One region of the Streptomyces sp. NPDC127106 genome, then DNA from elsewhere that is predicted to be linked to it. Evidence: riboswitches for the same ligand, from Rfam matches in the RefSeq annotation. Region 1 holds a riboswitch; each other region holds the start of a gene.
What was found. A riboswitch is a leader RNA that binds a small molecule or an ion and turns the genes downstream of it on or off. The one in region 1 is predicted to bind cobalamin.
Positions count from the first base shown of each region.

Region 2: another riboswitch for cobalamin. It lies ahead of ACFVGY_RS20255 (energy-coupling factor ABC transporter permease); the one in region 1 lies ahead of ACFVGY_RS04040 (acyl-CoA thioesterase).
Region 3: another riboswitch for cobalamin. It lies ahead of metE (5-methyltetrahydropteroyltriglutamate--homocysteine S-methyltransferase); the one in region 1 lies ahead of ACFVGY_RS04040 (acyl-CoA thioesterase).
Region 4: another riboswitch for cobalamin. It lies ahead of ACFVGY_RS09705 (ribonucleoside-diphosphate reductase subunit alpha); the one in region 1 lies ahead of ACFVGY_RS04040 (acyl-CoA thioesterase).

Region 1 is NZ_JBHXTC010000002.1:304,320-311,522, forward strand. It holds gene ACFVGY_RS04020 (CoA transferase) at 1-1,546, opposite strand, end outside; gene ACFVGY_RS04025 (acyl-CoA dehydrogenase family protein) at 1,691-2,947, shown strand; gene ACFVGY_RS04030 (hypothetical protein) at 3,126-3,911, shown strand; gene ACFVGY_RS04035 (sigma-70 family RNA polymerase sigma factor) at 4,046-4,744, shown strand; cobalamin riboswitch at 4,860-5,085, shown strand; partial or broken gene ACFVGY_RS04040 (acyl-CoA thioesterase) at 5,154-5,564, shown strand; gene ACFVGY_RS04045 (ABC transporter substrate-binding protein) at 5,836-6,825, shown strand; gene ACFVGY_RS04050 (FecCD family ABC transporter permease) at 6,831-7,203, shown strand, end outside.
Region 2 is NZ_JBHXTC010000023.1:27,697-34,899, forward strand. It holds gene ACFVGY_RS20240 (energy-coupling factor ABC transporter ATP-binding protein) at 1-134, opposite strand, end outside; gene cbiQ (cobalt ECF transporter T component CbiQ) at 131-880, opposite strand; gene ACFVGY_RS20250 (energy-coupling factor ABC transporter substrate-binding protein) at 884-1,246, opposite strand; gene ACFVGY_RS20255 (energy-coupling factor ABC transporter permease) at 1,252-1,944, opposite strand; cobalamin riboswitch at 1,972-2,170, opposite strand; gene ACFVGY_RS20260 (flavodoxin family protein) at 2,477-3,232, shown strand; gene ACFVGY_RS20265 (hypothetical protein) at 3,302-3,832, opposite strand; gene ACFVGY_RS20270 (SsgA family sporulation/cell division regulator) at 3,958-4,365, opposite strand; gene ACFVGY_RS20275 (hypothetical protein) at 4,440-4,766, opposite strand; gene ACFVGY_RS20280 (L-serine ammonia-lyase) at 5,051-6,433, opposite strand; gene glyA (serine hydroxymethyltransferase) at 6,730-7,203, opposite strand, start outside.
Region 3 is NZ_JBHXTC010000001.1:435,013-442,215, reverse strand. It holds gene ACFVGY_RS01865 (tetratricopeptide repeat protein) at 1-3,050, shown strand, start outside; cobalamin riboswitch at 3,210-3,369, shown strand; gene metE (5-methyltetrahydropteroyltriglutamate--homocysteine S-methyltransferase) at 3,560-5,884, shown strand; gene ACFVGY_RS01855 (short-chain fatty acyl-CoA regulator family protein) at 5,999-7,203, opposite strand, start outside.
Region 4 is NZ_JBHXTC010000007.1:64,361-71,563, forward strand. It holds gene ACFVGY_RS09675 (extracellular solute-binding protein) at 1-245, opposite strand, end outside; gene ACFVGY_RS09680 (GntR family transcriptional regulator) at 546-1,307, shown strand; gene ACFVGY_RS09685 (carbon starvation CstA family protein) at 1,499-3,652, shown strand; gene ACFVGY_RS09690 (YbdD/YjiX family protein) at 3,649-3,852, shown strand; gene ACFVGY_RS09695 (Uma2 family endonuclease) at 3,925-4,509, opposite strand; gene ACFVGY_RS09700 (GNAT family N-acetyltransferase) at 4,588-5,085, shown strand; cobalamin riboswitch at 5,135-5,275, shown strand; gene ACFVGY_RS09705 (ribonucleoside-diphosphate reductase subunit alpha) at 5,422-7,203, shown strand, end outside.

The sequences.
Region 1 (7,203 bases):
GGAATCCGGCGGGCCGCCGCGGGTTCTCACCGCGGGCAGCACGGCGCAGGGCGGGTGCGGTCAGGGTGTCGGCCGCGCCGAGGAGGGAGGAGTCGACGCGCACGCCGTGCCCGGTGCGCTCCCGCAGCAGGAGCCCCGCGAGCACGGCTTCGGCGCCGGTCAGCCCGCCCAGCACGTCGAGCAGGGTCATCAGGGACGGGGCGGGCGGTTCGCCTTCGGGACGTACGGCCTCACCGACGCCGGTACGGGCCTGGACCATGAAGTCCGTGCCCATGGGGGCGTCGGGCAGCCGGTCGGCCCAGCCGCTCGTGTACGCGTAGACCAGGCCCGGGTGCACGGCGGCGAGGTCGTCGGCGTCAAGGCCGAGTTCTGCGGCCTTGCCCGGGGCCCAGTTGTGCAGGAAGACATCGGCTTCGGCGGCCATCTCCCGCAGGCGACGCCGGTCGGCCTCCGCCTTGATGTCGATCTCCACCGCCTTCTTGCCCCGGTTGAGGGCGAGCCAGCGGGCCGAGATGCCCGAGCAGGCCGGGGGCATCCCGCGCAGCGGGTCCCCGCCCGGCGGCTCGATCCGTATGACCTCGGCTCCGAGCAGTCCCAGCAGGTGCGCGGCGAGCGGGGCCTGGATGCGGCGGCCCGCCTCCAGCACGGTGATGCCGGCCAGCGGCCGGCCGGCGGCCGGAGCGGCTACGGCGGACTTGGCACCGGGCTGGAGCTTGGCACCGGGCTGGAGCAGACTCAGGGACCAGGGCGCGGCGCCGTCGTGTTCGGCGGCCCGCTCGGCGAGCGTGCGCAGGACGCACACCTGCGCGCCGGAGAGGGCGGCGGCCTGCCGGATCCGATCCAGGGGGTGGGCCCGGGTGACCTCGTGCAGAGCTGCGGGGAAGGGGGAGCAGGCGGTGGCGTACCGGAACTGGAAGGGCCGCCAGCCGGCCCGCATCGCGGCGGCGGGCGCTTCGAGGGCCTTCCAGAATGCGGCCCAGGCCCCGGGGTCGAGGGTCTCCAGTTCGAAGAGGGTGCCCTCGGCGGAGGTGAAGGGCGGGCCGCCGGGTGCGAGGTCCGCCGCTTCGCCCTCGTCGGCGCCGGCGGCGGCGAGGTACTGGGAGACGGCGAGCAGCCCGGCTCGGTCCGCGCTCGTGGTGACCTGCTGCGGCTCGATGCCCCGGGCCGACCCGATCAGGGTGGCGAGGAGTGCCTGGACGGTGAGGACGGCGGTGGCGGTGGCCGTGTAGTCGGCGGCCAGGCCGCGCGGGCCGCCGTCGCGCCGGCCGTGGACGGCCATGACGCCGGTGGCGGCCTGCACGGTGGCCTCGTCGACGAGGCCGGCCTCCGGGCCGCCCCAGCCGGTGGTCGCGTGGACCGGCTCGAATCCTGCTCCTGTGATCATGACGTGTCCGGTGGCCGCGTCGTCCTGCCCGACGGGCTCGCCCTGTGCGCCGAGCAGCCGGAGGCGGTCCGCCAACTCGCTCGTGATCTGCGGCGGCCCCGAGGTGTCGAAGCGCAGTGTGTCGAGCGGCCGGACCGTCTGCGTGGTTGCTGGTGACGCCATGCCTCTCCTCTCCTGGCGCGGCGGTGGCCGCGCCGGGACGTTTCCGGATCCTCGGGAACCCGGCAGCATGCGCACCCGACCAGTTCCACGGACAGACAGTCGGACAACCGTTCCCACGGGTTCCCGGAAATCTGGAGGAAAGCAGTGGCAGAGTCAGGCGCAGCCCACACCGCGCACGCCCAACGTGACCGGCACGTGGCCGAGTTGCGCAATCGGGTCGCTCAGTTCGTCCGGGCCGAGGTGATCCCGTACGAGCCGGTGCTGGACGCGGGAGGCCCTGCGGCGGCGGCCGCCCTGGGCGAGCTGCGGGACCGGGCCCGGAAGGGGGGCCTGTGGGCCCTGCCGCTCCCGGTGGAACTGGGCGGCGGGGGCCTTGCCTTGGGGGCGTATGCCGCACTGGCCGAGGCCGAGGGCGTCAGCGATCACGGACCCGTTGCTCTCGGCTCCGCTCCTCTCCTCGACGTCACGATGCTCGCGCGCCACGGCGGGAGCCGGATCCGTGAGGAGTACCTCACGGGCCTGGTCGCCGGAGAGATCCGCAGCTGCTACGCGATGACCGAGCCCGGTGCGCCCGGCACGGACCCCTTCCAGACCGCTACCCGGGCCGAACGTCGGGCGGACGGCAGCTGGATCGTCACCGGCCGCAAGTGGTTCACCTCGGGAGCCGCGACCGCCGACCTGGTCACCGTGCTGGCCCGCACCACAGGCGCCACCGGGGACCGCGAGGGGCTGTCCCTGCTCCTGATACCGACGGGTTCCCCCGGCTTCCGCGTCGTCCGTGAACTCCCGGTGTTCGGTGCGGCCGGCCAGTACGAGATAGAGCTCGACCGGGTGCCGGTGCCGGCCGACCACCTGGTCGGCGAGCCGGGCCGGGCACTCGCCGTCGCCGGGGAGCGGCTGCAGTTGGGCCGGACGTTGCGCTGCCTGCGCTGGCTCGGCCAGGCGCAGCGCGCCTTCGACCTCATGTGCGAGCGCGCCGCCACCCGGAGCGGATCCCGCGGACCGCTCGGCGACCACCAGCTGGTCCAGCAGCACGTCTTCGAAGCCCTGCTCGCCCTGCGCACCACTCGCCCCCTGGTCCACGAGGCGGTGGCCCTCATCGACGCCGGGCAGGACGCCCATGTCGAGGTCGGGCTCGCCAAGGTCGCCGCGGCGCGGATGCTCCAGCAGGTCACCGACTCCGCCATCCAGGTCCACGGCGCCGCCGGACTCGGCCCGGACACCCCGCTTCCCGCGCTGTTCCGCAGCGGACGTGCCGCCCGCATCCTCGACGGCCCGGATGAACTGCACATCACCTCCGTGGCCCGCCGGGTCCTTCGCGGCCACGGCGCGCAGCCTGTTTCGTCTCTCCCCGGCGCAGCAGTCGCTGCTTCCTCCGCCGGCACAACCATCTCCTCCTGAGGTTCGCCGCAACTGCCTGATGCGAAGTCAGTCGGTCGAGCACTGCGACCAGTTCCCCCGTCCCGATATGGCCCGCACCACATCGCCCGCGTCCGGAGCAGGAAACCGGACGGGAACCACTCACACCATCCGCACCCCGGTGCAACGCGCTCGACGAGGGTGCGAGGATGAGCCCGCAATGACACCAGGCCACTGTTCCCGAGCCGTACGGGCTGCGACGTTCGCAGCCCTGTGCGTGCTGCTCGCGGCCACCGGCCACGTGCTCATGTCGGGAACGCCCGTAGCCGGCTGGGCCATGGCTGCCGCGCTCGTCGGCACGTCCGCCCTCGCCTGGTCCCTGGCCGGCACCGAGCGCGGGCTCCTCGCCGTCACCACGGTGGCGATCGCCGTCCAGGCCGCACTGCACGCGGGGTTCTCCCTGGTCCAGTCCCTCGGCCAACCGCTCCGGTCCGGCCGGTCCTTCGCGCAGGAGTGGGCCCAGTACCTGACGTGCGGGGACACTGAACTGTCCGCGTCCGAAGCCGCGCGCCTGGTCGACGACGCCGGCCTCGGCGCCAAGGTGCAGCAGCCGCCCCCCGGAACCACGGAAGTGGCGGATGCAGGGGCACACGCCCCCCACGCCCTCCACGGCATGGTCGACGCCGCGGCGGGTACGCCCGTGCCGGACGCGCACGCCATGGCCGGCATGTCGATGTCACCGTCCGGCATGCTGGCGGCGCACCTGCTGGCCGCCGTCATCGCCGGACTCTGGCTCGCCTACGGAGAACAGGCCGCCTTCCGGCTCCTGCGCACCTTCGCGGCATGGCTCTGGACGCCGCTGCGGCTGCTCCTGGCCCCGACGCGGGTGCCGCACCGGCCACCGCTGCACGCTCGCCGCGAGCGCCACAGCAGCCCGCTGCGGCAGCTCTTCCTGATCAACGTCATCACCTCACGGGGTCCGCCGGCGGGAACCGCTGTCATCTGACAGCCGGCTCCCCGAGCACGCGCGGGCGATCCCCGCCGAGCCTCGGGCATCGGCCATGCCCTCCGGCAGGCCGTACACCCCACCGGCCCGCCGACTGCGACGCCGGGCACCACACGCGTAAGGACCTTGTGGCGATGACCCCTGCCCCGAGCACCCGCCAGGATCCCGCCGAGCCGAAGACGGCCAGGCACACCCCCAGTAGCGACGAGGCCGTGACACGACTCGCGCTCGCCGCACGTGACGGCGACCCCGAGAAGGCCGACCGGTTCGTGCGCTCCCTCCAACGCGACGTCTGGCGGTACGTCGCGTTCCTCAGCGCCGACCCCCAGGCGGCCGACGACCTCACCCAGGACGTCTTCGTACGGGCCCTCCAGGCGCTGCCCCGGTTCGAGGGCCGCTCCTCCGCCCGCACCTGGCTGCTGTCCATTGCCCGCCGCACCGTCGTGGACAGCCTCCGCCGCTCCGCCGCCCGGCCACGCCTGGCGGACCGCCACGACTGGCAGACCGCCGCCGAACAAGCACAGCCCCAGGGGCTCCCCGGGTTCGAGGACGGCATCGCCCTCGCCGAACTCCTGGCGACGATTCCGGAAGAACGCCGCGAGGCCTTCATCCTCACCCAACTGCTGGGGCTGCCCTACGTCGAGGCGGCCGACGCCATCGGATGCCCCATCGGTACGGTGCGCTCCCGCGTCGCCCGCGCCCGGTCCTCGCTCATGGCGCTCCTCACGGACATCGAGGTGCCCACCGCAGAACAGGACCGTCCCGTACCGCAGCGGCGCCGCGCTGCCGTGCCGGCAGCTCCCGCCCTCCGGGCCGTGGCACTGCTCGCCTGAACCAGGAGGTGAGGGATGCGGGCGGGGCACGGCGTGCGCGTGCCCCGCCCCGTCCACCACACCCCTTCGGTCCGCTGGCATGCGGTGCCGCCCCCGGGCGTGTCTTCGTCACGGGTAGGCTGTGAGCGCAGCTGGTTCGCCCCGTCCGCCAGGCGGGATGCGTCGTAAGAGGGAACCCGGTGGGAATCCGGGACTGCCCCGCAGCGGTGAGCGGGAACGACCGCCGTCATACGCACTGGGACCGGAACCGGTCCTGGGAAGCGACGGCCAGTAGGGGCCCGCCGGGAAACCGGCAGGCGTGCCCGCGAGTCCGAAGACCTGCCCGTTGCCCGCATGCCGAAGGCGCATGCGGGGTCCCGGAGGACGATCTCCAGGGCCTTTCTGCCGCGACTCGCGAAGGAGAGTTGACGTGGCCGACCAGACTGCCACCGCCGTGGGGTGCACCGCCAAGGGCCCCGGCGATTCCCGGGTGACGCTCGCCCACATCATGAGCGAGCACGACACCAACCTGTACGGAACCATCCACGGCGGCGTGGTGATGAAGCTCATCGACGACGCGGCCGCTGCCGCAGCCGGGCGTCATGCCGACGGCCCCGCCGTCACCGTGGCCGTGGACCGGATGGCCTTCCTGGCGCCGGTGCGCGCCGGTGACCTGCTCAGTGTCGACGCCGAGCTGGAACGCGCCGGCCGGACCTCGATGTCGGTCGGCGTACGCGTCCGCGCCGAACGCTGGAACGCGTCGGGCCCCGCTGCCGAAGTGGCGACCGCGAGAATGACCTTCGTCGCGATAGACGCGGACGGCAGGCCGCGGCCCGTCCCGGCCCTCGACATCCCCCACCCGATCCCCTCGTAGGCCGCGTCGCACCGGAGCCGGTGAGAACGCCCCGCGCCTCCAAGGGCATCGCCGTCGCGCGGGGACGCCGTCCCGCTGTCCAGCAGCCCGTTGGGCGATCCAGCGTGCAGCAGCGGTCGCAGTGGGGTGTACCGGGGCTGGCTGGACTCCCACGCACCGGGCCGCACACCCTCGCTCGCCCCGTGCCTTCGACGAGGTGTGAAGAACATCCGATCCATCTGCGGTGAGAGGACCACCCATGCCCCGCAACCATCCGAAGTCCGTGCTGTCCGCCTTCGCCGTGGCCTTGCTGATATCCGGCTGCGGAGGCGGTACCGCGCCCTCCGCCACCTCGTCGGCGGGTGCGCCCGCCCAAGGGTTTCCGGTCACGATCGACAACTGCGGGGTGAAGAGCACCTATCAGCGACCGCCGCGGCGCGCCGTCTCGCTGAACCAGCACGCGACCGAGGTCCTGCTGTCGCTCGGCCTGGAGAAGTCGATGGTGGGCACGGGCTATCTCGACGACCGGATCCTCCCCGAGTACCAGGCCGCCTACGACAGCGTGAAGGTCGTCTCCAAGGAGTACCCCTCCTTCGAAGTCCTCCTGGAGGCCGAGCCCGACTTCGTCTACGGCGGGTGGGCCTCCACCTTCGACGAGAAGGAAGGACGCAGCCGGGCCGCCTTCACCAAGGCCGGGATCAACACGTACCTCAACACCGAGGAGTGCCCCACCGGCCCGGTGACCGTGGCCTCCATGGACGAGGAGATCCGCACCCTCGCCAAGATCTTCGGTGTGCCCGAGCGGGCGGAGGAGCGGCTGGGGAAGCTGCACGCCACCCTCGACACGGTCGAAACCCAGCTCACCGGTGTCACCCCGGTCAAGCTGTTCGTCTACGACAGCGGCGACAAGACGGCGTTCACCGCCGGTGGCAAAGGCATCGGCAACGAGATGATCCGGCGGGCCGGCGGCGTGAACCTCTTCGCCGACCTCGACAAGGCCTTCGGCGACGTCTCGTTCGAGCAGGTCGCGCAGCGCTCCCCCGAGGCCATCGTCATCTACGACTACGGCGACCAGTCCGTCGAGGACAAGAAGAAGTTCCTGCTGGCCAACCCGGCGCTCAAGGACGTGCCAGCGATCAGGAACCAGCGGTTCGCGGTCCTGCCGCTGTCCTCCACCGTGCTCGGCGTCCGGATGCCGTCGGCCGTGGAGTCGCTGGCGAAGCAGCTGCACCCGGGCCGCGTCCGGTGACCGGGGTGAAGGCCCCGGCGGCCGAGGAGGCCGGCCCTCGCGAGGAGAGCCGGCCCGTCCCCGCGCGTCGCCGCCGGACCCCGTACGGCCTGGTGCTGACGTTCTGCGGCGTTCTGGTGGTCTGCGCCGCGACGGCCGGGATCGCAGCGGGATCGATCAGCGTCCCGGCCGACCAGGTGTGGGGCATCCTGCTGCACCGCGTGCACCCGGCGCTCGCCGAGCCGACGTGGACCCCGGTGCGCGAGACGATCGTCGTCGACGTACGTCTGCCCCGCGTACTGCTGGCCGGCGTGGTGGGTGCGGGTCTGTCGGTGGCCGGGATGGCGCTCCAGGCCCTGGTGCGCAACCCGCTGGCCGACCCGATGCTGCTCGGGGTGT
Region 2 (7,203 bases), on a different contig from region 1:
GTCTTGCCGCTGCCGTTGCGGCCGAGCAGGACCAGCGCCCGGCCCTCGGCGATGGCGAAGTCCACGCCGGTCAGCACCGCCGGGCCGTCCTCGTACGCATAACCGGCGCCGGCCAGTTCCACCAACGGGTTCAAAGGTAGAGCCCCTTCAGGGTGAGTGTCAGCACGGCCACGGCCGTGAGCAGGACCGCCGAGGCCGCGAGGAAGCGCCACGACAGGGTCGCCTCGGGGACGAGCACCCGCAGTGCGCCGTCGTAGCCGCGCCCGGCCAGGCCCGACTGGAGGCGCGCCGCGCGGTCGAAGGCCCGTACGAACGAGGTGGCGGCGAGCCCGGCCACCGAGCGCCATGCCGCCGCCCGGCCCGCCTGCCCCAGGCGGGCCGCCTGCGCGCGCCGCACCTGGGCGAGGGAGTCGAGCAGCAGGAAGCCGATCCGGTACATGACCAGCGCCACGTCCACCACCGGCGCCGGCACCCCGGCCCGGACCAGCCGGGGCAGGACGTCCGACACCGGCGTGGTGAACGCGAACAGCAGCACCCCGAGCGAGGCCGCCGACGTCCGCAGCAGCAGCTCGGCGGCGAGCCGCGGTCCGCCCGGGGCCATCGACACCGGACCGGCCGGGCCGCCGACCGCCACCAGCAGCGGCAGCGCCCCGGTGAAGCAGAACCCCAGCGGGATCCGGAAGGCCCGCCACAGCTGCCGCCCGGCGACCCCGGCCGGCCCGAGGAGCACGGCGAGGGTCGCGGCGGCCACGAGCGGTCCGCCGGGCCACGCCGGCAGGCACAGCGCGCTGACCGTCAGGCCCAGCCCGAGCAGCGCCTTCTCCAGCGGATGGCGGCCCCGCCAGCGGCTGCTGTGCGCGGCCACGTCGATGGGCAGCACCGGCTACGACTCCGTGGCGGGTACCGGCGCGGAGTCGGCGGGGGACGTCCCCGCCGCCGCGGCGGCCGCGCCCTGGCGGCGGCCCCTGCGGACGCCGAAGTAGTACGCGAGCACGCCCGCGCCCAGCGCCGCCTGGAGGGCGAACAGAGCGGACTCGACCTCCCCGGACGGGGGCTCGTACAGCGGGGAGAACCAGGGCTCGTAATCCGGCTTCAGCTCGCTGATGGCCGCCTCCGCCTGCGCGTCGGCGCCCGTGAACGGCTCCTCCTTGCCCTCGCCGAGGCCCAGGGCCAGGGGCAGCACGGCCAGCGCCGCCACCAGGAGCAGCAGCAGACCGTTGATCTTCGCGTTCCGGCTCAGGTTCATGCGCGTCACACCGCCGTCTTCTGCTCGGGGCGGCCGGCGAGCTTGGCGACGCCCAGCCGTACCAGGTCGGACTTGCTGGACTGCATCAGCAGCCGCATCACCAGGACCGTGAGCAGGCCCTCGCTCACGGCGAGCGGGATCTGGGTGACCGCGAAGATGCCGCCGAACTTCGCGAGCGCGCCCGAGAAGCCCGTGCCCGGGTCCGGGAAGGCCAGCGCCAGCTGCACGGAGGTCACGCAGTAGGTGACGAGGTCGGCGAAGAAGGCGCCGAAGAACACGGACACCATCAGCGGGACGTGGGAGCGCCGCAGCAGCAGGTAGATGCAGTACCCCGACCACGGCCCGGCGATGGCCATGGAGAAGACGTTGGCACCGAGGGTGGTCAGCCCGCCGTGCGCGAGCAGCAGGGCCTGGAAGAGGAGGGTGATCGTGCCGAGCACCGCCATGATGGGCGGCCGGAACAGGATCGCGCCGAGCCCGGTTCCGGTGGGGTGGGAGCAGCTGCCCGTCACCGAAGGGATCTTCAGTGCGGACAGGACGAAGGTGAACGCTCCGGACGCGCCGAGCAGGAGGGTGCTCTCCGGGTTGGCCTTCACCTCGCGGGTGAGGGCCCGTACCCCGTGGACGACGAAGGGAGCGGACGCGGCGCCCCAGGCGGCCGCGTGCAAAGGGGGCAGAAACCCCTCGGCTATATGCATGAGTGGGAGACCTCTCCAGCACCTCGTGGATGGACAACGCGCCTTGGCCGGTCTCCTGGCTCACGGGTACTGATGCCCTGGCTCCGCCTTCCCGGGCGGTGCGGGTCCCTCCCCGCGCCGCCCAGTGGCTTTCCCGCAGGAGTGGAGCCGGACTTCCCGTTCACAGTGGCGAGGGCCGCACCGGTCTTCCACCGGTTTCCCGTACACCAAGGCCTGATGACCCTAATCCGCCCGTGGACGCGTAACAACCCGGACCTGGGAGGCTGGTTGGGCCGGGGGATTCCGCTTCGGGCCGGTGGCGGGCCGGCGCGCTCCGGGTGGGTCGGCGAAACCGCGGCGGGGCCAAGGAAGTTCCGGCGCCGGGCCGCTGCCACGGCGGACCGGCGCGCGCTGCGGCGCTCTTCCGCTCCCGCGCTTCAACCGGCGGCGCCCGGGCGTGCGCGGTGCGCGGCGGGCGCGGCTGCCGCGGTCGGGCCCCCAGACGGGTGCCTTCCGGTCGCCGGAGCGTACGGCGCGCCCGCAGGCTGGGAGGGTGGCCGCAGAACACGACACCGCGACACCGCAGCCGGGGGCGAACGCCGGGGCGTTCGACTACTCCGACCTGACCGCCGTCTACGTCAACTGCACGCTCAAGCGCTCGCCCGAGACCAGCAACACGGAGGGCCTGATCACGCGGAGCCGCGCCGTGATGGAGGCGGCCGGCACCCGGACCTCGCTGATCCGCGCCGTCGACCACGACATCGCCACCGGGGTCTGGCCGGACATGACCGAGCACGGCTGGGAAACCGACCAGTGGCCCGTCCTGTACAGCCAGATCATGGCCGCCGACATCCTCGTGCTGTGCGGACCGATCTGGCTCGGCGACAACAGCTCCGTGATGAAGCAGGTCATCGAGCGCCTCTACGCCTGCTCGTCGATCCTGAACGAGCGGGGCCAGTACGCCTACTACGGGCGGGTCGGCGGGGCGCTGATCACGGGCAACGAGGACGGCGTGAAGCACTGCGCCATGAACGTCCTGTACAGCCTCCAGCACCTCGGGTACACCGTCCCGCCGCAGGCCGACGCCGGCTGGATCGGCGAGGCGGGGCCCGGGCCCTCGTACCTCGACCCGGGCTCGGGCGGGCCGGAGAACGACTTCACCAACCGGAACACGACGTTCATGTCCTGGAACCTGATGCACCTGGCCGCCCTGCTCAAGCGCTCCGGCGGGGTTCCCGCCCACGGCAACCAGCGCTCCGAGTGGGACGCCGGCTGCCGCTTCGACTTCCCCAACCCCGAGCACCGCTGACCGCCCCCGCCGGGCGCTCCGGCGCCCGGGCGGGGGAGCCGTGCCACGGGCGCCCGTCCGTGCCGCGGTTCAGCCGCAGCACACGTTCCGGTGCGCGACGTCCAGCACGAACCGGTCGGGCGAGCGCAGGGTGAACGACGTGTAGGACGGCTTCTTGTCGAAGGCGGCGCCGAAGGTGACGTACCCCTCGAAGTCGCCCGTCATGGCGAAGCCCTTCAGCGCGGGCAGGTCGATCCTGGCGAGCTTCGGCCCGCGGTAGGTGCTCTCACCGGATCGCAGGTGCGCGTCGGCGGGGTGCAGGCGGATCTGCAGGAAGTACTTCCCGGCGAGCGGGACGGGCGCGCCGGAGCCGTCCCGGTACAGCCGCGGGACGCGGGTGACCTCGACGTCGGGGACGCGGCCCCGCAGGTCGATGACGATCCGGTCGTACGCGCAGTGCCCGGCCCAGCGGGCGTTCACGACGTGCGGGACGGCGGTGCGCCCGGCGGCCGCGGCGGCCGGCGCCGGGGCGGTGGAGGCGGGCGCGGCGAGGGCGATTCCGGCGGTGAGCAGAGCTCCGGTGGCCAGGGCCACGGTCTGCCGGCGGCGGAGGTGGTTCATGACGTCCCCCATTTCTCGAGAGACGGGGACTGGTGGTGTCACTCCCGGAGACACCGCCTGCGCGCCCATGGTTGCAGCAAAACCACTCAAATTTCTCAATCAGCTGAAATGGCTGATCCAGTGAGTCATCGGGTCAAAAGACCCTCCAGCTCGGAGTCGAGATCGTAGTGCCGCTGCTCCTCGCCCCGGGGCACCAGCCCGACCAGTCGCCGGCACAGCACCCGGACGTCCTTGGCCCGGGCGGAGACCACACAGCCGCGCTCGCCGTTGCTGAAGGCGAGGTACACGCGGGGCTCGCTGCGGTGCCGGCGGGGCCAGACCCGGATGTCGCCCGCGCCGGTGGCCCGCGCCTCCCCGTCGAGCAGGAGGTCCCGGGAGAACACCCAGCGCGCCAGGTGCCGGCCCGCCCCCTGAAAGTCGAGGGTCAGCTCGTAGGGCCGGTCGGAGCGGTACGTGAAGGCCGCCTGCAGCGCCACGGGCTCGGGCGCGGCCTCCAGTCGGACGGGGAGGACGCGGTGCTCGATGACTGCCACGGCCGGCGCCCCTCTCTTGACGGGAGCGGGCCCGCCCCCCGGCCGGAGGGCGGACCCGCAGGGTCACCGGGCGGCTACGGAGCGGGCTCGACGGGAGCCGGCTCGACGAAGACCGGCACGTTCCCGTTGGACTGTCCGACGGAGGCGGAGCCGGTGCCGTTCAGCTGGACGCCGTTGCTCTGGTTCGTCGCCCCGGAGCCGGTGGAGACCTGCTGGGTGGTGGAAGAGTTGCCGGCGTTGGCGCCGAAGACGCCGCTGCCGATGATCTCGGCGGCGGCCGCGTTCGACGAGATCCCCGCACCGGCGCCGCTGTCGGCCTGGGCGGTGCCCGAGCAGAGCAGGGCGGCGAGGGGGAGCGCGGCGAGAGCGGCGATCACGCGGGCGCTGCGGGTGCTTGCCATGGTGAAGTCCTCCGTACGACGAGAAGGGGCTGCGGTCCACGGCGGTTGGCCGGCCGCCGGGGGTGTGGCCGCGACGTCACGTGATCACCCTTGCGCACGGGGATCCTCCCGTACCAGCCCCGACCCCCACGGTTCGCCCTGAAGCGTGATCAATCCACGTCAAACCTCAACGCCCGGGAAAATCGGGACGGTTGCCGCAGGTCGGGTGAGTGGCCGGGGGGAGATGCGCAGGACCCCGGGCGCCGCGGCGCCCGGGGTCCTGCGTGTACGGAGACCGGTTCAGGTCAGCATTCGATGACGTTGACGGCGAGACCGCCGCGGGCCGTCTCCTTGTACTTGATCTTCATGTCGGCGCCGGTCTCCTTCATGGTCTTGATGACCTTGTCCAGGGAGACCTTGTGGCTGCCGTCGCCGCGCATGGCCATCTTCGCGGCCGTGACCGCCTTGACCGCCGCCATGCCGTTGCGCTCGATGCACGGGATCTGGACCAGGCCGCCGACCGGGTCGCAGGTCAGGCCCAGGTTGTGCTCCATGCCGATCTCGGCCGCGTTCTCGACCTGCTCCGGGGTGCCGCCGAGGACCTCGGCCAGCGCGCCCGCCGCCATCGAGCAGGCGGAGCCGACCTCGCCCTGGCAGCCGACCTCGGCGCCGGAGATCGAGGCGTTCTCCTTGAACAGCATGCCGATCGCGCCCGCGGCGAGGAGGAAGCGGACCACGCCGTCCTCGTCCGCGCCGGGCACGAAGTTCACGTAGTAGTGCAGGACGGCCGGGAGGACGCCCGCCGCGCCGTTCGTCGGGGCCGTGACGACGCGCCCGCCCGCCGCGTTCTCCTCGTTCACCGCCATCGCGTAGATCGTCGTCCACTCGCTGCGGTGCAGCATCGGGTCGCCCTCGGTGCGCAGCTGGCGCGCCGTGGACGCCGCGCGGCGCTTGACCCGCAGGCCGCCCGGCAGGATGCCCTCGCGGGACATGCCGCGGGCGACGCAGGCCTGCATGACCCGCCAGATCTCCAGCAGGCCCCCGCGGATCTCCTCCTCCGTGCGCCAGGCCTTCTCGTTCTCCAGCATCAGCGAGGAGATCGACAGGCCCGTCTCCTTGGCCAGGCGCAGCATCTCGTCACCGGAGCGGAAGGGGTACTTCAGCACGGTGTCGTCGAGCTTGATCCGGTCCTCGCCGACCGCGTCCTCGTCCACCACGAAGCCGCCGCCGACCGAGTAGTACGTCTTCTCCAGCAGCGGGGCGCCCGAGGCGTCGTACGCGAAGAGCGTCATGCCGTTCGCGTGGTACGGCAGGGACCGGCGGCGGTGCAGGATCAGCTGGCTCGGCTCGTCGAACGCGATCTCGTGCGCGCTTCCTATCTCCGTGCCGAGCAGGCGCAGCCGGCCGGTCTGCCGGATGCGCTCCACCTCGTCGTCGGCCGTCTCCACGTCCACGGTGCGCGGCGAGTGCCCCTCCAGGCCGAGCAGCACCGCCTTCGGGGTGCCGTGGCCGTGGCCGGTCGCGCCGAGCGAGCCGTACAGCTCCGCCCGGACGGAGGCGGTCTGCGCGAGCACACCGTCCTTCTTCAGCCGCATCACGAACATGCGGGCGGCACGCATCGGACCCACGGTGTGCGAGCTGGACGGACCGATGCCGATCGAGAAGAGATCGAAAACCGAAATGGCCACGGTGGCGGACTCCCGGGAGTTATTCACCCCCGCGGTGGCGGGGAGCGGACCGTCGGACCGGTCTCGGAGCGTTACGAGGCGGCCGGCGGAGGGGGCGGATCTTGCAGGGATTGCGGGCAAAGATCACCTCGTGGGCGCCCATGCCCGGTTAATCAGCGTACGTCAGTTCGTGGGGGTGCCGGTTACGCCGGCCTGTACGGGGTCTGTCGCGGTCCCGACGTACCGGACCGCGGCCCCGGGCCATGAGAAAGGGCCCGGCCCTGTGTGACACAAGGCCGGGCCCCCCGAGCCGTGGCCTACAGCGACGGGTACAGCGGGAACTTCGCGGCGAGCGCCGAGACGCGCGCCGTGAGGGCCTCGCCGTCGTACTCCGGCTTCAGGGCCTCCGCGATGATGTCGGCGACCTCGGTGAAGTCCTCGGCGCCGAAACCGCGGGTGGCCAGGGCCGGCGTGCCGATCCGCAGACCCGAGGTGACCATCGGCGGCCGCGGGTCGTTCGGGATGGCGTTGCGGTTGACCGTGATGCCGATCTCGTGGAGGCGGTCCTCGGCCTGCTGGCCGTCCAGCTCCGAGTTGCGCAGGTCCACCAGGACCAGGTGCACGTCGGTGCCGCCGGTGAGCACGTCCACGCCCACGGCCTTGACGTCGTCCTGGACCAGGCGCTCGGCGATGATCTTCGCGCCGGCCAGGGTGCGCTCCTGGCGCTCCTTGAACTCGGGCGAGGCCGCGACCTTGAAGGAGACCGCCTTGGCGGCGATCACGTGCTCCAG
Region 3 (7,203 bases), on a different contig from region 1:
GCGGGAACGCCTTCGCGTACAACGGCGGCATAGCCGTCACGGGCATCTACAACGACAACTCCTCTGTTCTGCTGCCACCCGAGGTGTTACGTTCCGCGGCCAAGGTGAAGGCCCCTCGGGGGATGAACGACCTGCCTTACCTGCCCGCACACTTCGTCGGCCGAGAGTCCGAACTCGACGCCCTCGACGCCGCCTTGCGGTCGCCCGGTGAGGTGCACCTGCAAGCGGTCCACGGACTCGGCGGAGTCGGCAAGAGCGCTCTGGCGGCCCACTGGGCAGCCACCCGCTCCCGCTCCCGCGGGCTGAAGACGATCCGGTGGATCACCGCCGATGGTCCGGCCGGCGTCCAGCAGGGGTTGGCCGGACTGGCCATCGCCCTGCAGCCCGCCCTGGCCAAGGTGCTCACGGCGGAGGCCCTGGCCGAGTACGCCCTCCAATGGCTGGCGGGGCACAGCGGCTGGCTCCTGGTCCTGGACAACGTCAACGACCCGGCCGACATCGCCGCACTGCTCGCCCGCGCTCCCGGCGGCCGCTTCCTGATCACCAGCCGCCTCGCCACGACCTGGACCACCGCCACCACCGTCATCCGGCTCGACGTCCTGGCCCCGTCCGAGTCCCTCGCCCTGCTCCGCGACATCATCAACGCCGCCGGCCCCCGCGATCTCGACGGCGCTGCCGAATTGTGCGCCGAAATCGGCCATCTGCCCCTGGCGGTCCGCCAGGCCGCCGCCTACCTCGCCCAGAACCCCCTGCTCACCCCGCGCACCTACCTCGACCTCCTGCGTCAGGACCCGGCCGAAACGTTTCGGCGAGGAGAGGAAGGCCGCACTGCGGCCGAGCGCTCAGTCGCCCGCGTCTGGCGCGTGACGCTGGACCGTATCGGCGAACTCCAGCCGTCCGCCGTCGATGTCCTGCGCACCCTGGCCTGGTACGCACCCGACCGCATCCCCGCCCACCTCCTCGACGGTACGGCCGCGCCCCCCGACGTGGCCGGCGCGATCGGCGTCCTCAACGCCTACAGCATGATCAGTGTCGATCCGGCCGCCCGCACCCTCTCGGTGCATCGACTCGTGCAGGGTCTGGCCCGCACGCCCGACCCCGACGATCCGCACCGCGACCGGATCCTCGTCGAGGTGGCCCGCGTCCGCGCGACGTGCCTCCTGCAGGACGTCGTTCTGCCCACCTCCTGGCGGGATCCCGCCTCATGGCCCCTGTGGCGCAGCCTCCTCCCGCACATCGACGCCCTGGTCCAGAACGCGCCGGCCTCCGCCGACCTGCCCGCCACGGCGGATCTCCTCAACCACGCGGGGGGATACCTCCACGGCCAGGGGCTGGGCAACCGGGCCGTCCCGCACCTCGAGAGGGCACTCGCCTTCCGAGAACGAAATCTGGGGCCGCATCACCACCGCACCTCCGACTCCCTGAACAACCTCGCCGCCGCCCGCCAGGCGATCGGTGACCTGGCCGGGGCCATCGAGCTGTTCGAGCGGGCCCTCGCGGTGATCGAGCGGCACATGGGCGAGGACCATCCGCTCAGCGTCGGAACCCGGTCCAACCTCGCGGGGGTCGTCCTGGAATCCGGGGACGTGCGCCGGGCGACGGCCATGTTCGAGCAGGCCCTCGCCGACAGCGTCCGCCTGGGAGGCGAAGCGCACTACCTCTCCATCGTCGTCCGTAGCGGCTTGGCGACCGCCTACCTGGCGGGAGGGCACTTCGACCGAGCCGCCGCCCTGCAGGAGCGGACCGTCGCCATCAGCGCCCAAGTGCTGGGGGAAGAGCACCCCGACACCCTCGCCGCCCGTCTCATCCTCGCCCAGGCAACCCAGGCCGCGGGCGACCCGACCCGGGCCGTCCCGCTGTACGAGCGGCTCCGCCGCGAGCAGGTTCAGGTCCTGGGTGAGGACCACCCGTACGCCCTCGCCACCCACACCAACCTCGCCTCCGCCCACCAGGAGTCGGGAGACACGGCCCGCGCGATCGGCGAGTACGAGCATGCGGTCGAGGACCGGGCGCGCGCCCTGGGCGACGACCACCCTCACACCCTCGCCGCACGCGGCTACCTCGCCGATGCCTATGTCCAGGCCGGGGATACCAAGCGGGCGATCCCGCTCGGCAAGCAGGTACTCGAAAACCGGCTGAGGGTCCTGGGCGCGGATCATCCCGACACCCTCGCCGCCTATGAGAGTCTGGCCGGGGCCTACCGGGTGGCAGGAGACCTGGGCCAGGCAACCGTGCTCTGCGATCAGATCCTCGAAAGCCGGCTGCGTCTGCTCGGCGCAGACCACCCCGACACCCTCAACGCCCGCAGCAACCTTGCTCTCGTCCACATGGAGAGGGGAGATCCGGACAGGGCGATCCCCCTGTTCCAGCGGTCCCTTGCCGAGGGAGTGAGCACGCTGGGCGAGGACCACCCGCACATCCCCTCCGCCCGCCTCAACCTGGCGTCCGCCTACCTGGAGGCCGGTGAGCCGGCCCTGGCGATCCCCCTCCTGGAGCAGGCCCTCGCCGCATACGTCCGCACACTGGGCGAGGAGCATTTCCGGACCCTCAACGCCCTTCACGCCCTCGCTTCCGCCCACCGGGACGCGGGGAACACGGCCGAGGTAATCCCGCTGTACGAACGGATCCTCGCCTCCCACGGACGAACGCTGGGCAATGACGCCCCCCAGACCCTCACGTCGGCGGCCAACCTGGCTCTCGCCCACCTGGAGGCGGGAGACGCGGCACGCGCCCTCCCGCTGCTCAAGACGACCTTCCGCACCCAGAAGCGCACCCTCGGCCCGGGGCACGTCGATTCCCTCACCTCCGGCCACAACCTCGCCCAAGCCCACCACGCGGCGGGCGATCTGGGGAAAGCCATTCGTCTCTACCGGAGAGTCCTCTTCATGTGCGTTCCGCTGCTGGGTGAGGGCGACCCGTTGACGAGATCCACCCAAGCCCATCTGGCGGCAGCCTCCGCCGAAGCGGCAACTCGTCCGCCCAGGTCCGGGGGACGGGGCGCTGGCCGCCAAGCGGAAGATCACGGGCGGCCAGGTCGTGGACCGGGGTAGCAGCGGTAGGCGCAGGAGTTGGTCTCCCGGGTGACGGTGGAGACGGCCGTGGCGTCGGCGATGAGTCCGAATAGTGGGCAGGGGTCGTCGGTGAGCGGGCGGGCGGCCTAGGGTGGTCGGTGCAGCTGGTTCGCCCCGTCCGCCAGGCGGGATGCGTCGTAAGAGGGAACCCGGTGGGAATCCGGGACTGCCCCGCAGCGGTGAGCGGGAACGACCGCCGTCATACGCACTGGGACCGGAACCGGTCCTGGGAAGCGACGGCCAGTAGGTGTCCGCCGGGTACAGCGCCCGGCAGGCGTGCCCGCGAGTCCGAAGACCTGCCCGTTGCCCGCGCGCGGACCCATCCGCATGCGGAGATCCCGGTGACCTCGTGGGCGGGTCGGCGTACATGACGAGCGGCACGTGCGGGCGAACCCGCGACGTGGGCCGCCCGGTCCGTCGTTCCTTCGCGTCCGCGTCCGCGTCCCGTCGCCGGGGCGTCCTGGACACAACTCGCGAAGGAGAGTTCCGTGACAGCGAATCCCGCAGCCACGGCAGCACGAGCCACCGTGTACGGCTACCCCCGCCAGGGTCAGAACCGCGAACTGAAGAAGGCCGTGGAGGGCTACTGGAAGGGCCGCGTCACCGCCGACGGCCTCCGGGAGACCGCGGCCGGCCTGCGCCGTTCGAACTGGCAACAACTGGCCGAGGCCGGTGTCCACGAGGTGCCGACCGGTGACTTCTCGTACTACGACCACGTGCTGGACACCACCGTCATGGTCGGCGCCGTCCCCGAGCGGCACCGCACGGCCGTCGCCGCCGACGCCCTCGACGGCTACTTCGCGATGGCCCGCGGCACCCAGGACGTCGCACCGCTGGAGATGACCAAGTGGTTCGACACGAACTACCACTACCTGGTCCCCGAACTCGGCCCCGATACGGTCTTCACCGCGAACTCCGGCAGGCAGGTCGAAGAGCTGGGGGAAGCCCTCGCGCTCGGCCACGCCGCCCGCCCCGTCCTCGTCGGCCCGGTCACCTACCTGCTGCTCGCCAAGCCCGCTCCCGGCGTGGCGGCGGACTTCGAGCCGCTGACGCTGCTGGACCGGCTGCTCCCGGTCTACGCGGAGGTCCTCGCCGACCTGCGCGCGGCGGGGGCGGAGTGGGTGCAGCTCGACGAGCCCGCCCTGGTCCAGGACCGCACACCGGCCGAGCTGAACGCCGCCGCCCGCGCCTATCGCGAACTGGGCGGCGCCACCGACCGGCCGCAGTTGCTGGTCGCCTCCTACTTCGGGCGGCTGGGCGAGGCCCTGCCCGTCCTGGCCAAGGCGCCGGTCGAAGGCCTGGCACTCGACTTCACCGAGGCGGGCGGTGCGAACCTGGAGGACCTCGCGGCGGTCGGCGGTCTGCCCGGCAAGCGCCTGGTGGCCGGCGTCGTCAACGGCCGCAACATCTGGATCAACGACTACCGGAAGTCCCTGGCCACCCTGGGCACGCTCCTCGGCCTCGCCGCGCGCGTGGACGTCTCCGCGTCCTGCTCCCTCCTGCACGTCCCGCTGGACGCCGCCGCCGAGCGCGACGTCGACCCGCAGGTCCGCCGCTGGCTCGCCTTCGCCCGGCAGAAGACGCAGGAGATCTCCGTCCTGGCCCGGGGACTGGCCCAGGGCACGGACTCCATCGCGGCCGAACTCGCGGCGAACCGGGCCGACCTGGCCTCCCGTGCCGGATCCGCACTCACCCGTGACCCGGCCGTCCGGGCGCGCACCGCGGCCGTCACCGACGCCGACGGGCGCCGCGCGCAGCCGTACGCCGAGCGTGCCGTCGCCCAGCGGGCGCACCTGGGCCTGCCGCTGCTGCCGACCACCACGATCGGGTCGTTCCCGCAGACCGACGAACTGCGCACGGCCCGCGCGGACCTGCGGGCCGGCCGGATCGACACGGCGGGCTACGAGGCACGCATCAAGGGCGAGATCGAGGACGTGGTCTCCTTCCAGGAGAAGACCGGCCTCGACGTGCTGGTGCACGGCGAGCCCGAGCGCAACGACATGGTGCAGTACTTCGCCGAGCAGTTGACGGGCTACCTGGCCACCCGGCACGGCTGGGTCCAGTCGTACGGCACCCGCTACGTGCGCCCGCCGGTGCTGGCCGGCGACGTCTCCCGCCCCGAGCCCATGACCGTCCGCTGGACTTCGTACGCGCAGTCCCTGACGGCCAAGCCGGTCAAGGGCATGCTGACCGGGCCGGTCACCATGCTCGCGTGGTCCTTCGTACGGGACGACCAGCCGCTCGCCGAGACCGCCCGCCAGGTGGCGCTCGCCCTGCGGGACGAGGTGAACGACCTGGAGGCCGCCGGCACCTCCGTCATCCAGGTCGACGAGCCCGCCCTGCGCGAAACCCTGCCGCTGCGGGCCGCCGACCACGCCTCCTACCTGGCCTGGGCCACGGAGGCGTTCCGCCTCACGACCAGCGGGGTCCGGCCGGACACCCAGATCCACACCCACATGTGCTACGCGGAGTTCGGCGACGTCGTCCAGGCCATCGACGACCTCGACGCCGACGTCATCAGCCTGGAGGCCGCCCGTTCCCACATGCAGGTCGCCCGGGAACTCGCCGCCCACGGCTACCCGCGCGAGGCCGGCCCCGGCGTCTGGGACATCCACTCACCCCGTGTCCCCAGCACCGAGGAGGCGGCCGGCCTGCTGCGCACCGGTCTTGGGGCCATCCCGGCCGAGCGGCTGTGGGTCAACCCCGACTGCGGTCTGAAGACCCGCGGCTGGTCCGAGACCCGTGCCTCCCTGGAGCACCTCGTCGCCGCCGCCCGGGAGGTCCGCGCCGGTCTCACCGCCGACAACGCCTGACCCGCACGGTTGCCCCGGGGGCGGCGGCGTGCCGTCCCCGAGGCGCCGCAGCCGGGAGATTTCCTCGACGGGCCAGCTCACTGCGCCGCACGGGGTGACGGTCCGGAGGAACGGTCAGGCGCGGGCGGAGGCGGGAGCGTCCCCGACGGGGTAGGGGACGAAGGTGCTGCTGTTCTCGTCCACCGCCAGGGTGCGGCCGAGGGGCGGGACGGCGCGCTGGGGGCAGTCGAGGCGTTCGCAGAGCCTGCACCCCATGCCGATGGGGGTGGCGGCCGAGGCGTTGTCCAGGTCGAGTCCGTCCGCGTACACGAGCCGGGAGGCGTGCCGGACCTCGCAGCCGAGGCCGATCGCGAAGGTCTTGCCGGGCTCGCCCCAGCCGCCGCGGTGGCGGGTGACCGCGCGGGCGGTCCACAGGTAGCGCTGCCCGTCGGGCATGGCGGCGATCTGGACGTGGATGCGGCCGGGGGAGGCGAAGGACTCGTAGACGTTCCACAGCGGGCAGGTGCCGCCGGCCCGGGAGAAGTGGAATCCGGTGGCGGACTGCCGCTTGGACATGTTTCCGGCCCGGTCGACCCGGACGAAGGAGAACGGGACCCCGCGCAACCTGGGCCGTTGAAGGGTGCTCAGGCGGTGGCAGACGGTCTCGTAGCCGAGCCCGAAGTGGTCGGTGAGCCGCTCGATGTCATAGCGGAACTCCTCGGCGACCGTATGGAAGGCCCGGTACGGGAGGATCAGCGCGGCGGCCAAGTAGTTGGCGACGCCGATCCGGGCCAGGGAGTGGGCGGGGGAGTCCGGCTCGAAGTCCTCGGCGGCCAGGCGGTCCAGTTCGTCGCCGTACTCCAGCAGGGCGAGCTGGGTGGCCATCCGGAACGCCTGCTGACCGGGGCGGAGCCGGTTCGACAGGTGCAGCACCCGGGTGGCGGCGTCGTAGCGGTGCAGTCGATCGCAGTCCGCGGAGATGCGGATCCCGTGCCGCTCGGCCAGCCGGCGGGTCAGCGCACGGATGACGTCCCCGGGGCGGATGCCGATCTCCCGGGCGAGGTCCTCGGCGGCCAGGTCGGTGTCGTGGAGGTAGTTCTGCCGCCGGTAGAAGAACTCGCGGATCTCCTCGTGCGGTGACCGCGGTGCGCCCGGGCCGCCGTCGCGGCCGTCGGCCGTGCCCGCGAGCCGTTCGGCGAGGAGTTGGCTGCGTCGGCCCAGGTCCAGCAGGACGGTGGCGACGGCCGGCATGCGGGTGGCGAGTTCGGTCAGGTCGGAGGCGGAGACGCGGGCCTCGGCGACCTCGCCCGCCAGCGCCTCGCGCAGGTCGGCGACGAGTC
Region 4 (7,203 bases), on a different contig from region 1:
TCCTGGATGCCCTTCCACGCCTGGACCTCGACCTTGACGGTGACGCCGGGGTGCTTGGCCGAGAACTCCTTGTTCACCTCGTCGATCCAGGCCTTCGGCGCGGAGCCGTCCATCACCCAGACGGTGATCTCCTTGGCGCCGCCCGCGTCGGCCGTGCCCTTGTCGTCGCCGCCCCCGTTGCCACACGCCGCGACACCGGCCATCATGCCCGCGACACTGACCGCCGCGATGAGCTTGCGCTTCACGCCACCCTCCTCAGGGATGCTGCCTGCAACTTCCCTCGCCCGCCGCGGTGATGCACCGAGTACTGCACAAGTACTGCCCGTGGGGCCGGGATCTGATCCATATTGGTGTAGACCAGTACCGGGAGCTTGGCCTAGACCTATAGGGGTGTCAAGGGTCTAATGATCGGGTGCCGCGTCCGTTACCGGACCGACACCTGGGGGAGGACGGGGGCCCGTCCCCCCACCCGTGTCACCATGTGACCGCACATATCGGAGGAGCCGGTGACGGCAGCGAAACTGGAGTCGGGAAGGCGGGCGGCGATGGCCACCGAAGGGGCGACCGAGCCGGAGGGCGGTGCGGCCACGCGCACCGCGCGCGTGCCCAAGTACTACCGACTCAAGCGACACTTGCTCGACATGACGGAAACGCTGCCGCCCGGTACGCCCGTCCCGCCCGAGCGCACCCTCGCCGCCGAGTTCGACACCTCCCGCACCACCGTGCGCCAGGCCCTCCAAGAACTCGTCGTCGAGGGCCGGCTGGAACGCATCCAGGGCAAGGGCACCTTCGTGGCCAAGCCGAAGGTCTCCCAGCCGCTGCAACTGTCCTCCTACACGGAGGACATGCGCGCGCAGGGCCTGGAGCCCACCTCCCAACTCCTGGACATCGGCTACGTGACCGCCGACGACACCCTGGCCGGCCTGCTCAAGATCGCCGCAGGCGGGCGCGTCCTGCGCATCGAGCGGCTCCGCCTGGCCAGCGGCGAGCCGATGGCCATCGAGACCACCCACCTGTCGGCCAAGCGCTTCCCCGCCCTGCGCCGCTCCCTGGCCAAGTACACCTCGCTCTACACCGCCCTCGCCGAGGTGTACGGGGTGCGGCTCGCCGAGGCCGAGGAGACCATCGAGACCTCGCTGGCCACCCCCCGCGAGGCCGGGCTGCTCGGCACGGACGTCGGCCTGCCGATGCTGATGCTCTCCCGGCACTCCCTGGACGCCGACGGGGAGCCGGTCGAGTGGGTGCGGTCGGTCTACCGCGGAGATCGATACAAGTTCGTTGCCCGACTCCAGCGCCCCGCCGTCTGATCCGTAGTTGACTCTCGTTCCGCTATACGGACGGGGGCTTACGTTCAGCGGTCGGCCCCCGTAGATTCCCTGCGCTTGCGCAGATGATCAACGAGGGGACGAGGATCATGCCGGAACCGGAAGCAACAGACACCCAACGGGACGCGGCGAGTTCGGGAACGACACCGGACTCGCCTTCCGCATCAGGCCGCATGACCCCGAAGTCGATCGCCGTGTGGGTGCTCGTCGCCCTCATCGGGGCCATCGGCTGGGCCGTGCTCGCGCTCTCCCGCGGCGAGGAGATCTCCGCCGCCTGGCTGCTCGCCGCCGCACTCGGCTCGTACGCCATCGGCTACCGCTTCTACGCGCGCTTCATCGCGCACCGGGTCCTGCGGGTCGACAAGACCCGGGCCACGCCCGCCGAACGCCTTGACAACGGTGTCGACTTCCACCCGACCGACCGCCGAGTGCTGTTCGGCCACCACTTCGCCGCCGTCGCCGGTGCCGGACCGCTCGTCGGCCCGGTGCTCGCCGCGCAGATGGGCTACCTGCCCGGCACCATCTGGATCGTCGCCGGCGTCATCTTCGCGGGTGCCGTCCAGGACATGGTCACCCTGTTCTTCTCCACCCGGCGCGACGGCCGCTCGCTCGGCCAGATGGCCCGGGACGAGATCGGCCCCGTGGGCGGAGCCGCCGCCCTCGTCGCCGTGTTCGCCATCATGATCATCCTGCTGGCGGTGCTCGCCCTGGTGATCGTCAACGCGCTGGCGCACTCGCCCTGGGGCGTGTTCTCCATCGGCATGACCATTCCGATCGCCCTGTTCATGGGCTTCTACCTGCGCGTGCTGCGGCCGGGCCGGGTCACCGAGGTCTCCGTCATCGGCGTGGCCCTGCTGCTGCTCGCCATCGTCGCCGGCGGCTGGGTCGCCGAGTCCTCGCTGGCCGCCACCTTCACCCTGGAGAAGGAGACGCTGATCATCTGGATGGTCGCGTACGGCTTCATCGCCTCGGTGCTGCCGGTGTGGATGCTGCTCGCGCCCCGCGACTACCTCTCCACCTTCATGAAGATCGGCACGATCGCGATGCTCGCCCTGGGCGTCGTCATCGCCATGCCGACGCTGAAGATGCCCTCGGTCACCGACTTCGCCGCCCGCGGGGACGGCCCGGTCTTCGCCGGGTCGATGTTCCCGTTCGTCTTCATCACCATCGCCTGCGGCGCACTGTCCGGCTTCCACTCCCTGGTCTCCTCGGGCACCACCCCGAAGATGATCCAGAAGGAGACCCAGGTCCGGGTCATCGGCTACGGCTCCATGCTGACCGAGTCGTTCGTCGCGGTGATGGCGATGATCTGCGCGTGCATCATCGAGCCCGGCCTGTTCTTCGCGGTCAACTCCCCCGGCGGGGTCGTCGGCACGACCGTCCAGACCGCCTCGGAGGCGGTCACGAACTTCGGCTTCTCCGTCTCGCCGGAGTTCCTCGCCCAGGCCGCGAAGGACGTCGAGGAGGCCACCCTGCTGTCCCGTACGGGCGGCGCACCGACCTTCGCACTCGGAATGTCGGAGATCTTCTCGGCCGTCGTCGGCGGTGCGGGCATGAAGGCCTTCTGGTACCACTTCGCCATCATGTTCGAGGCGCTGTTCATCCTGACCACGCTGGACGCGGGCACCCGCGTCGGCCGGTTCATGCTCCAGGACACCCTCGGCAACGTGCACAAGTCCTTCAAGGACGTCAGCTGGAAGCCCGGCGTCTGGCTGGCCAGCGCCCTCGTCGTGGGCGGCTGGGGCTACTTCCTGTGGGTCGGCGTCAAGGACCCGCTGGGCGGCATCAACCAGCTCTTCCCGCTGTTCGGCATCGCGAACCAGCTGCTCGCGGCGGTGGCCCTGGCCGTCTGCACGACCCTGCTGGTCAAGTCCGGGCGACTCAAGTGGGCCTGGGTGACCGGCGTCCCGCTGGTGTGGGACGTGGCCGTCACCCTCACCGCGAGCTGGCAGAAGATCTTCTCGGACGACGTGAAGGTCGGCTTCTTCGCCCAGCGCGACAAGTACCAGGACGGCATCGACGCGGGGAAGGTGCTCGCACCCGCGAAGAACATGGACGAGATGCACACGGTGGTCACCAACGCCACCGTCGACGGCGTCCTGGCCGGGCTGTTCGCCGTCCTGATCATCATCGTGCTGCTGGACGCGGCCCGCACCTGCCTCCGGGCCGTCCGCAGCCCCGAGACGGTCCGGCTGACCGAGGTCCCGTGGACCGAGTCGAAGATCCTCGCCCCCGCCGGGCTCATCGCGACGCCGGAGGAGCGGGCCGAACTCGCCGCCGCCGGCCTCGACTCGGGCGGCGGCCGCGCGAAGGAGCCCGTGGCGTGAGCGGCGGCGGGGTGCGCGGCGCGCTGGCGAAGGCGCGGTTCTACGTACGGGAGTTCTCCGGCGAGGCGGCGTACGACCGGTACGTCGCGCACGCCCGCTCCCACGACCCGGACGCCGAGGTCATGACCCGCCGCGCCTTCGAACGCACCCGCACCGACGCCCGCGAGGCGGACCCCCGCGAGGGCTTCCGCTGCTGCTGAGCGCTGCCGCACCGGCGCACGTACAGGGGCCCCGCCGTATTCGGCAGGGCCCCTCGCGCGTACAGCCGACTGTCAGCGCACCCAGTCCTTGAGGACCTCTGTCTGGAGGGTGATGCCGACGGGCTCCGGGAGGACGATGTCCGACCCGTACGGCACGATGTGAACGTTCTCGTACCGGCGGCCGTTCGGCTGGCTGTAGACGGAGACCTCGCACTTGGCCCTGTCGATGAGCAGATAGACAGGGATGCCCGTTTCCGCGTAGGCCCGCGGCTTCTCGACGTGGTCACGCCGGTGGGTGTCCGAATCCCAGGATGTCACCTCGACGGCCATGAGGATCGGCTCGGCGTCAGCCCAGTCGCCCTGCCCCACGAAAGCGTCCTCATGTGCCAGTACGGCATCAGGGATCGCCCGCCCGGTCCGGTACTCCTGCGCCTTGATCCCCATTCCCTGGTGCAGCCAGAGTTCGGGCTGGTGCTGGATACAGATCCGCGTGAGCCACTGGATGATCCGCCCGTGGTCCCCGTCCGGCATGGCCTTGCTCCTGATGACACCGTCGATGAATTCCAGCCGCAGTCCCTCGATCTCCCGAGCGCCTATGCGCGCGAGGGCCTCGAATTCGTCGGTCAGCATGTGGGGCCGGTCGGTCATCACGGTCATGCCTCGCTCGCCTTTCTCGACGGTGCTGCTCCCGACGATAGCGCCGGGCGGCGGCCCCCGTCCGGCACACTCGGCAGCATGGACTTCGACATCCGCAGTGCCGCGACCGCCGAGTACGAACGGCTGGGAGAGATCACCGGGCAGGCCTACACCGGGGACGGGCTGCTCGACCAGAACGAGGACGACACCTACCTGAACGTCCTGCGCGACGTGGCCGGCCGGGCCGCCGCCGGCGAGGTGCTGGTCGCCGTACGGAACGGGGAGATGCTCGGCGGGGTGACCTTCGCCCCGCCCGGGAGCCCGCTCGCCGACGTCGCCGGGCCGCACGAGGCCGAGTTCCGCATGCTGGCCGTGGCGCCCGAGGCGCGCGGCACGGGCGTCGGGGAGGCCCTCGTACGGGCGTGCATCGAGCGGGCCCGCGCCCTCGACGGGGTCACCGCGCTGACCCTGTCCACCCAGCCGGCGATGCGCGGCGCCCAGCGGATCTACGCCCGCCTGGGCTTCGTCCGCACCCCGGAACTGGACTGGTCCCCGATCCCCGCACTGACCCTGCTCACCTACCGACTGGAGCTGTGAGGCCACGCTCAGCAAAGGGCCGGACACAACATCTAGGGGGTCGCACAGAAACCTCCCCCCACATGTATGCTCGTCCTCGCTGTCGCCGCAGGGGAATCCGGTGCGAATCCGGAACTGTCCCGCAACGGTATGAAGTACACCCATCGGTGTCACCGAAGTCCGACGACCTGCCGACGGCGCGCCCGGCTCGACCGAACCGGGTGCCGACCACGTCCGGGCCTCGCGGTAGGGCCTGCGGACGTCGCGCGGTGCTGCCCTCGGGGCCCCTTGCCCGCGCGCGCCCGCTCGCGCCCGCACCGCCGCCGTCCCGGAGCCGAGCGAGGGAGAGCTCCCCCCGTGACCATCGCGCCTTCCGCACCGCGCGCCGAGTCCGACCCGTCCGACAACGGAACTGAGGGGGGCCCCGGGGCCGCGCTGCTGCGCACCCTCACCGAGCTGACCGCCGACCTTCCCGACACCGACCCGGGCCGGGTCGCCGCCGCCGCCCTGCGCGGCCGCAGCGCCGCTGCCGACGAGGCCGAACTGCGCGGGCTGGCCACCGAGGCCGCGGCCGGTCTGATCTCCGAGGACCCGGCGTACTCCCGGCTCGCCGCCCGGCTGCTGACGATCACCGTCGCCGAGGAGGCCGCGGGCCAGGGCGCCACGTCCTTCTCCGCCTCGGTCGAGGTCGGCCACCGCGAGGGCCTGATCGCGGACCGCACCGCCGAGTTCGTCCGGCTGCACGCCACCCGCCTCGACGCGCTGGTCGAGCACACCCTCGGCGAGGGCGCCGACGACCGCTTCGGCTTCTTCGGCCTGCGCACCCTGCACAGCCGCTACCTGCTGCGCCACCCGATCACCCGCCAGGTCATCGAGACGCCGCAGCACTTCATGCTGCGCGTGGCCTGCGGTCTGGCCGAGAACGACGGCATCGAGGCCGTCGAGGAAGTCGCCTCGCTGTACCGGCTGATGAGCCGCCTGGACTACCTGCCGTCCTCCCCCACGCTCTTCAACTCCGGCACCCGGCACCCGCAGATGTCCTCCTGCTACCTGCTGGACTCCCCGCTGGACGAGCTCGACTCGATCTACAACCGCTACCACCAGGTCGCGCGCCTGTCGAAGCACGCCGGCGGCATCGGGCTGTCGTACTCCCGCATCCGCGCCCGCGGTTCGCTGATCCGCGGCACCAACGGCCACTCCAACGGCATCGTCCCGTTCCTGAAGACCCTCGACGCCTCCGTCGCCGCCGTGAACCAGGGCGGCCGCCGCAAGGGCGCCGCCGCCGTCTACCTGGAGACCTGGCACGCGGACATCGAGGAGTTCCTGGAGCTGCGCGACAACACCGGTGAGGACGCCCGGCGTACGCACAACCTGAACCTGGCGCACTGGATCCCCGACGAGTTCATGCGCCGCGTGAACTCCGACGGCGAGTGGTCGCTGTTCTCCCCGGCCGACGTGCCCGAGCTGGTCGACCTGTACGGCGACGAGTTCGACGCCGCCTACGTCAAGGCCGAGCAGGCGGGCCTGGCCAAGAAGACCATGCCGGCCCGCGAGCTGTACGGCCGCATGATGCGCACCCTCGCGCAGACCGGCCAGGGCTGGATGACGTTCAAGGACGCCTCCAACCGGACCGCGAACCAGACCGCCCTGCCGGGCACGGTCGTCCACTCCTCCAACCTGTGCACCGAGATCATCGAGGTCACCAACGACGGCGAGACGGCCGTCTGCAACCTCGGCTCGGTCAACCTCGGCGCGTTCGTGCTGGCAGGAGCCGGCGGCGGGGAGGGGGCGATGGACTGGGAGCGCCTGGACGAGACCGTCCGCACCGCCGTGACCTTCCTCGACCGGGTCGTGGACATCAACTTCTACCCGACCGAGGAGGCCGGCCGCTCCAACGGCAAGTGGCGCCCGGTGGGCCTGGGCGCGATGGGCCTCCAGGACGTCTTCTTCAAGCTGCGCCTGCCCTTCGACTCCGCCGAGGCCAAGGCCCTCTCCACGAAGATCGCCGAGCGGATCATGCTCGCCGCGTACGAGGCCTCCGCCGACCTCGCCGAGAAGCACGGCACCCTCCCGGCCTGGGAGCAGACCCGTACCGCCCAGGGCGTGCTGCACCCCGACCACTACGGCGTCGAGCTGACC